3 regions of the Quadrisphaera sp. KR29 genome follow, and region 2 is predicted to be linked to each of the others. Evidence: riboswitches for the same ligand, from Rfam matches in the RefSeq annotation. Region 2 holds a riboswitch; each other region holds the start of a gene.
What was found. Region 2 has a riboswitch for S-adenosylmethionine ahead of ACUN9U_RS08405 (putative leader peptide). Riboswitches for the same ligand answer to the same signal wherever they lie in the genome.

Region 1 (2,249 bases), on a different contig from region 2:
TGCCGAGGGCGCGGGAGGCGCGGACCAGCCAGTCGGTCGGGACGCGGGTGCCGGCGTGGCTGACCACCCACACCGACCGCTGCCGGCCCTCCTCGGTGGCGCCCGCGTGCGCGCGCCGCGGCAGCAGCTCCCGGCCGAGCGGGGACGCCGGGGTGTGGAGCAGGTCCACCAGGGCGCCGTGCTCGACGATGCGGCCGTGGTCGAGCCGGGCGACCGTGTCGGCCACCGCGACGACGGTGTCCATCTCGTGGGTGATGAACAGGACGGCCAGCTGCAGGTCGTCGCGCAGCTCCTTGAGCAGCGCGACGATGCTCGCCGTGGCCTGCGGGTCCAGGCCGGAGGTGGCCTCGTCGGAGAGCAGCACGCTCGGCCGCAGCGCGAGGGCGCGGGCGATGCCCACGCGCTGGCGCTGGCCGCCGGACAGCTCGTGCGGGTGGCGGTGGGCCTTGTCGGCCAGGCCGACGCGCTCCAGCAGCTCGGCGACCCGCGCTCTGCGCTGCGCAGGCACCACGCCGAGGTGCTTGAGCGGCAGCTCGACGTTCTGTGCGGCGGTGCGGCGTGTCAGCAGGCCGTCGGCCTGGAACACGGTGCCGATGCCGCGACGGGCCTCGCGCAGGTCGCGCTCGGACAGGGCGGTGAGGTCGCGCCCGCCGACGAGCACGGAGCCCGAGGTCGGGCGCTCCAGCAGCGTGGTGCAGGCGGCGAGCGTGGACTTGCCGGCGCCGGACGGGCCGACGACGGCGGTGATCTCGCCGGGGGAGACCGTGAGGTCGAGGGAGTCCAGCACGGTGGTGGCGTGCTGGCCCTCGCCGTAGGTCTTGGTGAGCGACCTGAGCTCGATCACGGCTCGATCACCGTGGCCTCCAAGGTGGTGGGTGGGGCGTTCCGGGCAGGGGGCATCGCCGCTCGGCGGTCACGCACAGTGAGCGCGAGCAGTGGGTGGGGGGGCGCCGGGGGAGCGGCGCGGAGAGGTGCGACGCGCGGGGCAGCGACCGCTGCCGACGCTCCGAGCAGGGACGAGCGGTCAGCGGTGCGTGCGCTGGGGCCGAGGGCCGGCCGTGTCAGCGGGCTGCGGTCAGGCGCGTCGCCAGCGACAGTCGCCGCTGGTGGGGGCGTGCGTCAGCACGTCGGCTCCTCTGAGTCGTCCTTGCCCGTGCCGGTGGGCACGGACCTGGTCTTCACCCGGAGCACCCCATGACGAGCAGGGTTGCCGGCCAGCGAGCCGGGGCTTGGCGCTGGCGCTCATGACCTTGGCAGGACCGTAGCGGGTCGGTCGCCCGAGAGTCAACGCTGTGTCACGACCAGCGTGGCGGGACCTCGGCGTCCGCTGTCGGGGCCGGGTGTGCCGCGGGCACCGCCTGGGCCGCTAGCGTCCGCGTGTGGAGATGGCGCGCGCCGCGGACCTGGTCGAGCGGGAGGCCGGGCGGCTCGCCGCGGCCCTGCGGCCGGAGGGCCTCGCCGTCGTCGTCCCCGGTTGCCCGGGGTGGACGCTGGCCGACCTCGCGCGCCACACCGGAGGGGTGCACCGCTGGGCGCGGGCAGCACTGGGCACGGCCCCCGACGGCTCTCCCGGTGGCGAGCCGTCAGGACCGCCGGACGACGACGCCGTGCCCGCGTGGTTCGCCGTCGGAGCCGGAGAGCTCGTGGCGGCGCTGGCCTCGCTGTCTCCGGCGGCGCCCTGCTGGACGTTCGCCGCCGCCGAGGCGCCCGCGACGGCCGCCTTCTGGGCGCGGCGCCAGGCGCACGAGACCGCCCTGCACCGCTGGGACGCCGAGTCCGCGCTCGCGGCCGCCGGCCTCGCCGCTGCTCCCGACCCGGCGACGTGGCTGGGGGAGGACGTCGCCGCGGACGGTGTGGCGGAGGTCGCCGACGTCATGCTCCCGCGGCAGGTGCGCCTGGGACGCACCCCGGCGCTGCCGGGGGCGCTGGCGCTCGAGAGCCCGTCCGGCCGCAGCCTGCTCGGCGGTGCGGGCGCTCCTCAGCCAGCCGCGGAGCTGCGCGGCCCCGCACCGGCGCTGCTGCTCCTGGTGTGGGGGCGCACCACCCTCGACGCCGAGCTGGCGACCGGCCGGTTGGCGCTGGCGGGCAGCCGCGACGCCGCAGCGCGGCTGCTGTCCGGCGCCCTCACCCCCTGAGGCCCCACGTCCCGACCGGCACCGGCGCGGGAGAGCGCCGGCAGCGGGGCTGTCGGTCAGAGGAGGCGCAGGCCGACGTGCGCGGCCAGCGAGGGCGCCAGGCCCACCAGCTGC
Region 2 (2,249 bases):
GGTTGAAGGCCGACAGGTACAGCACGTGCTGGAACGCGTTGCCGTCGACAGTCCCCGCCACCAGCTCGGTGTTCGGCAGCACCCAGTCGTCGACGTTGGTCCAGGTGAGGTCGAGGCCCTTCTCGGCGGCGACCTCCTTGATCGCGTCCTGGAACTGGGTGTCCTCGGCCACGGCGAGGTCGAGGCTGTAGCGCTCCGCGGGGGCGTCTCCGCCGGCTGCGGCGCCGGCGGCCTCGGCCGAGCCTCCCGAGGTGCTGGCGACGGCGACGCCGGTGGCGACGCCGGCCACGGCCAGGGCCCCGACCACCGCCGCGATGACGCCGTTGCGGCGCCGCTTGCCGCGGGCGGCGACGGCGGCCCGCAGGTCGCTCGGCTGCTGGTCGGAGTGCTCGGGCTGGGGCGTGGGGGTGCTGTTCGCAGACATGGGTGTCCTCCGGTGCGGGGGCGCGTCAGCGCGACGCGGGTGTGCGGTGTGGGGTGTGGGGTCTCCGGAGGCGGGGCCGCCGACGTCCGTCGGGCGGACCGTCCCCGGGGGAGTGGGCGTGAGGGGTCGCCGCTCGGACCGCTTCCAGCGGGTCCGGGCGCAGCGGCGCCCTGTCAGCGCGTGGTGGGTGCGAGCCCGTCAGCGCGCGGGAGGACGTGGCCGTTGCACGCTGGTGCCTGCTGGTCGGCCGGCCGCCGTGCCCCGGGCACGGCCGGCTCGCCGCCGGTCGAGCGGGCGCACCTGCTCAGGCAGCGGCAGCGACCGGACGCGACCAGGGTCGGGCGACGAGCTCCGGGGCTGGGACGGGGCACCCAGCCGGACGGACCGGCGGGGAGCTGTCCTCGCTCAGGACGGGGGGTCGTCGCTCAGGACGCAGGACGGTGCAGCCACGTGCAACAGGTCGCGCTCGCGGTGCGGCGCAGGTCGACGTGGCGACGTCGTGAAGCTGTCTGGCTCTGGCAAGCGATCACCGGCGAGAGGTGCACGTCGGTCCTTCAGCTCAAGGCTCCGCAGAGCCGCGCTTGCTGGACGCTCCGCCCAGCCGGGTCGTCACCTGGGGCACCCCACCGCGGAGGAGGGTTGCCGTGCAGCGAGCCAGGGCTTTCCGCTGCAACTCTTGACCTGGGAGGAACCTAGGAGGTCCCCGTCGCCTGCGTCAAGACGGCTCCCGCGCGAGCCGACCCGGGGGAGGGGAGCCGTGCGCTCGCGGCGGAGGTCGGCCTGGATCCGCGACGGGGTCTGACGGATGGTCGCCCGCGACACGTACTGTCCGCGCCATGCCCGTCAAGCAGACCGTGCCCTTCGTCCTCGACGCCGAGGGCACCGGCGTGGCCCAGCGCCTGGTGGTCGCCGGTGAGCACGAGCACGTCTTCACCGCCGACACCTACCCCTCCTTCGGCGGGCAGGACGCCGCCCCCAGCCCCCTGAGCTACCTGCTGGGAGCCCTGACCAGCTGCAACCAGGTCACCGGCAGCCTGGTCGCCTCCGGCCTGGGCATCGCCGTGGGCACCTGGTCCTTCCGCATCCAGGGCGACCTGGACCCCTCCGTCATCGCCGGCGGGGCCGAGGGCAACGCCAACTTCGAGCGCGTCTCGGTGAGGGTGGAGGTGCAGACCGACGCCTCCGAGGAGGTCTTCGAGACCTTCCAGGCGGAGACCGAGCGCCGCTGCCCGGTGACGCAGATGTTCAAGCGCAGCGGGCTCGACTACACCAGCGAGTGGGTCAAGACCCCGCTCGCGCGGTGAGCGACCCGGTGCGGATGTCCAGGCGCTCGCACGTCGACCTCCTGCGCACCGCGTCGCAGCGCTGTCGTTGACCCGGCGCCTGGATCGCTGACGACGACGGCGCCGGGGCGGCAGCGCCGCACCCACCCCCCCACCCCTGCGATGCCGGAGGTCTTCCCGTGTCCACCACCGACCAGCTGCTGCAGAACGCCCGCGCCTACGCCGACCGCTTCACCGAGGGCTCCCTGCCCCTGCCTCCCGCCCAGCACGTCGCCGTGCTGGCGTGCATGGACGCCCGCCTGGACCCCCAGGCCCTGCTGGGCCTGGAGCTCGGGGACGCCCACGTCATCCGCAACGCCGGCGGCGTCGTCACCGACGACGAGCTGCGGTCCCTGGCGATCAGCCAGCGGCTGCTGGGCACCACCGAGATCATCCTCATCCACCACACCGACTGCGGGATGCTCACCTTCACCGACGAGGACTTCGCCGAGGCCATCGCCGCCGACACCGGCTCACGCCCCGGCTGGGGCACCGCCCGAGCC
Region 3 (2,249 bases), on a different contig from region 2:
GCGGGGGTAGCCCAGCACGGTGGCCGCCGGGAACGGCGGCAGCGGGGTGGTCTGCGGGGTGGTCACGAGCGGCCTCCGGGGCAGGAGCAGGCGGGCACGGGCAGCAGGTCAAGGGCGTCGAGGACGTCGACGACGGCCTCGTGGCGGTTCATGGAGTACAGGTGCAGGCCGGGCGCGCCGGCGTCGAGCAGGTCCCGGCACAGCCGCGCGGTGAGCTGCACGCCGAGGCGGTGGCGGGCGCAGCGCTCGTCCTCGCCGTAGCCGGACAGCGCCGCCAGCACCGACGGGGGCGGCTCGACGCCCGCCAGCCGCGCCACGCGCTGCACCCGCTGGGGGTCGGTCACCGGCAGCACGCCGGGGACCAGGGGGACGTCGAGGCCGGCCGCCGCGGCGCGCTCCCGCAGGGCGGTGTACTCCGCGGCGTCGAAGACCACCTGGGTCAGCGCGAACCCGGCGCCGGCCTCGACCTTGGCCCGCAGCGCCGCGATGTCCTGGGAGGGCGCCGCCGAAGCGGGGTGCCCACCGGGGAAGGCGGCGACGGCCAGGTCGAGCGCGCGCCGGTCGGCGCCGAGGTGCGGACCCGGGTGCAGGTCGGGCCCGCCGAGCAGGCGCACCAGGTCGGCCGAGGAGGGCACCGCGTCGGGCGGGGGCCGCCAGCCGGGGTCGCGCGGGGGGTCGCCGCGCAGGGCCAGGAAGCCCGTGGCGCCGGCTCCGACCAGCTCGCGGGCCACCGAGAGGACCTCCTCGGGCCCGTGCGAGACGCACGTGAGGTGCGCCAGCACCGGCAGCGCGCCGCCGGCGCGAGCGCCCGCGGGACCGCCCGGGTCAGCGTCCTGGTCGCGGACCCCGGCGCTGACCCGGTGCACCTCGGCCACGGTCGCGGCGCTCTCGGCGCGGGAGGAGCCCCCGGCGCCGTAGGTGACGCTGGCGAAGTCCAGGCCGGCGCTGACCAGGTGGCCGACGGCCTCCCCGAAGCCGGCGCGGGCCTGGGGCCGGGGCGGGAACAGCTCCACCGAGAGCACCGGGCGCGTGCGCCGCCCGCTGGCCACCGCGCGCAGCTGCTCGGTGACAGGCCCGAGCAGCGCCCCGGCGACCTCGGTGCGGCTCACCGCCGGGTGCGGGGGGCGGGCGCCGGGCACCGCGCGTGCGGGGGCGCCGGTGGGTGCGGTCGTCGGGACGTGCGGCACGGAGATCTCCCATCGAGCCTGGCGGGAGCACCACACCCGAGGGTGGTTGCTGCGGCGTCGACGAGCCAGGTCTCTCGGCCGCTCTGGATGGCGAACCGCGACTGTAGGGCATCCCCGGCCGGCGGGTCGACCACCGCGCCGCCAGGACGGCGTGCCGGCGCGCCGCCGGGCGCCTCACCGGGCGCCTCACCGGGCGCCTCACCGGGCGCCTCACCGGGCGCCTCACCGGGCGCGTCGGCGGACGCAGCCGGGACCACCGCGGCAGGCACGGCTCACCGGCTGTGCGCCAGCTCCGCGCGGACGCGGTCGACGACGCCGTCGGCGGCGGCCTCGACCTGCGCCAGGCAGACCTCGAAGTCGCGCAGGTCCCCGTACCAGGGGTCGGCCACGTCGAGACCCGCCCCGACGAGCCCGGCGGCCGCCGGGTCGAAGGAGCGCCACAGCACCACCCGGTCCGAGGCGCCCGGCGCCAGCCGCTGCAGCGCCCGGCGGTGCGCGGCGGTCATGGCCAGCACCAGGTCGCGCTGCTCGACCTGCCCGGGCTGCACCTGCCGGGCGCGGTGGGCCCGCTCGCCGCGGTCGGGCACCTCGTAGCCCGCCTCGAGCAGCACCCGGCGGGCGCGCCGGTCGATCGGGCCGCCCTCCTCCTCGTCGGAGGTGCCGGTGGAGTCGACCACCACGTCCTCGCCCAGGCCCGCCTCCTCCAGGCGGTGGCGCAGCACCACCTCCGCCATGGGGGAGCGGCAGATGTTGCCCGTGCAGACCGTCATGATCCGGTACGGGCGCCGGCCCGGGGTGCTGGTGGAGGGGGAGCTCACCCCCCGATGGTCCCCGAGGCCACCTCGGTCGGCGAGGGCAGCGACCGCGCCTGCGGCCCGTCCTCGAGCACCTGGGCGATGGCGACGACGAGGGCCGCCACCGCGACGGCACCCGGGTCCGGCGCGCCGAGCGCCCGGTCGCCGAGGTAGCGCGAGCGCCCGCGGCGCCCGACCAGCCGGGCCGTGCCGAGCGCCCCGTCGACGGCGGCGCGGGCGGCGTCCACCAGCGAGGAGCCGCCGTCCA

Region 1: it holds a riboswitch for S-adenosylmethionine, as region 2 does, so the genes downstream of both, ACUN9U_RS06245 (methionine ABC transporter ATP-binding protein) here and ACUN9U_RS08405 (putative leader peptide) in region 2, are expected to answer to the same signal.
Region 3: it holds a riboswitch for S-adenosylmethionine, as region 2 does, so the genes downstream of both, ACUN9U_RS09405 (methylenetetrahydrofolate reductase) here and ACUN9U_RS08405 (putative leader peptide) in region 2, are expected to answer to the same signal.

What each region holds. Positions count from the first base shown of each region.
Region 1 covers NZ_JBQXXG010000005.1:99,369-101,617, reverse strand. The annotation lists gene ACUN9U_RS06245 (methionine ABC transporter ATP-binding protein) at 1-844, opposite strand, end outside; SAM riboswitch class IV at 1,139-1,250, opposite strand; gene ACUN9U_RS06240 (maleylpyruvate isomerase N-terminal domain-containing protein) at 1,386-2,135, shown strand; gene ACUN9U_RS06235 (pentapeptide repeat-containing protein) at 2,192-2,249, opposite strand, start outside.
Region 2 covers NZ_JBQXXG010000007.1:76,611-78,859, reverse strand. The annotation lists gene ACUN9U_RS08410 (MetQ/NlpA family ABC transporter substrate-binding protein) at 1-424, opposite strand, end outside; gene ACUN9U_RS08405 (putative leader peptide) at 850-954, opposite strand; SAM riboswitch class IV at 997-1,106, opposite strand; gene ACUN9U_RS08400 (OsmC family protein) at 1,261-1,728, shown strand; gene ACUN9U_RS08395 (beta-class carbonic anhydrase) at 1,887-2,249, shown strand, end outside.
Region 3 covers NZ_JBQXXG010000008.1:104,609-106,857, forward strand. The annotation lists gene metE (5-methyltetrahydropteroyltriglutamate--homocysteine S-methyltransferase) at 1-66, opposite strand, end outside; gene ACUN9U_RS09405 (methylenetetrahydrofolate reductase) at 63-1,109, opposite strand; SAM riboswitch class I at 1,194-1,281, opposite strand; gene ACUN9U_RS09410 (low molecular weight protein-tyrosine-phosphatase) at 1,460-1,957, opposite strand; gene ACUN9U_RS09415 (dihydroxyacetone kinase subunit DhaK) at 2,002-2,249, opposite strand, start outside.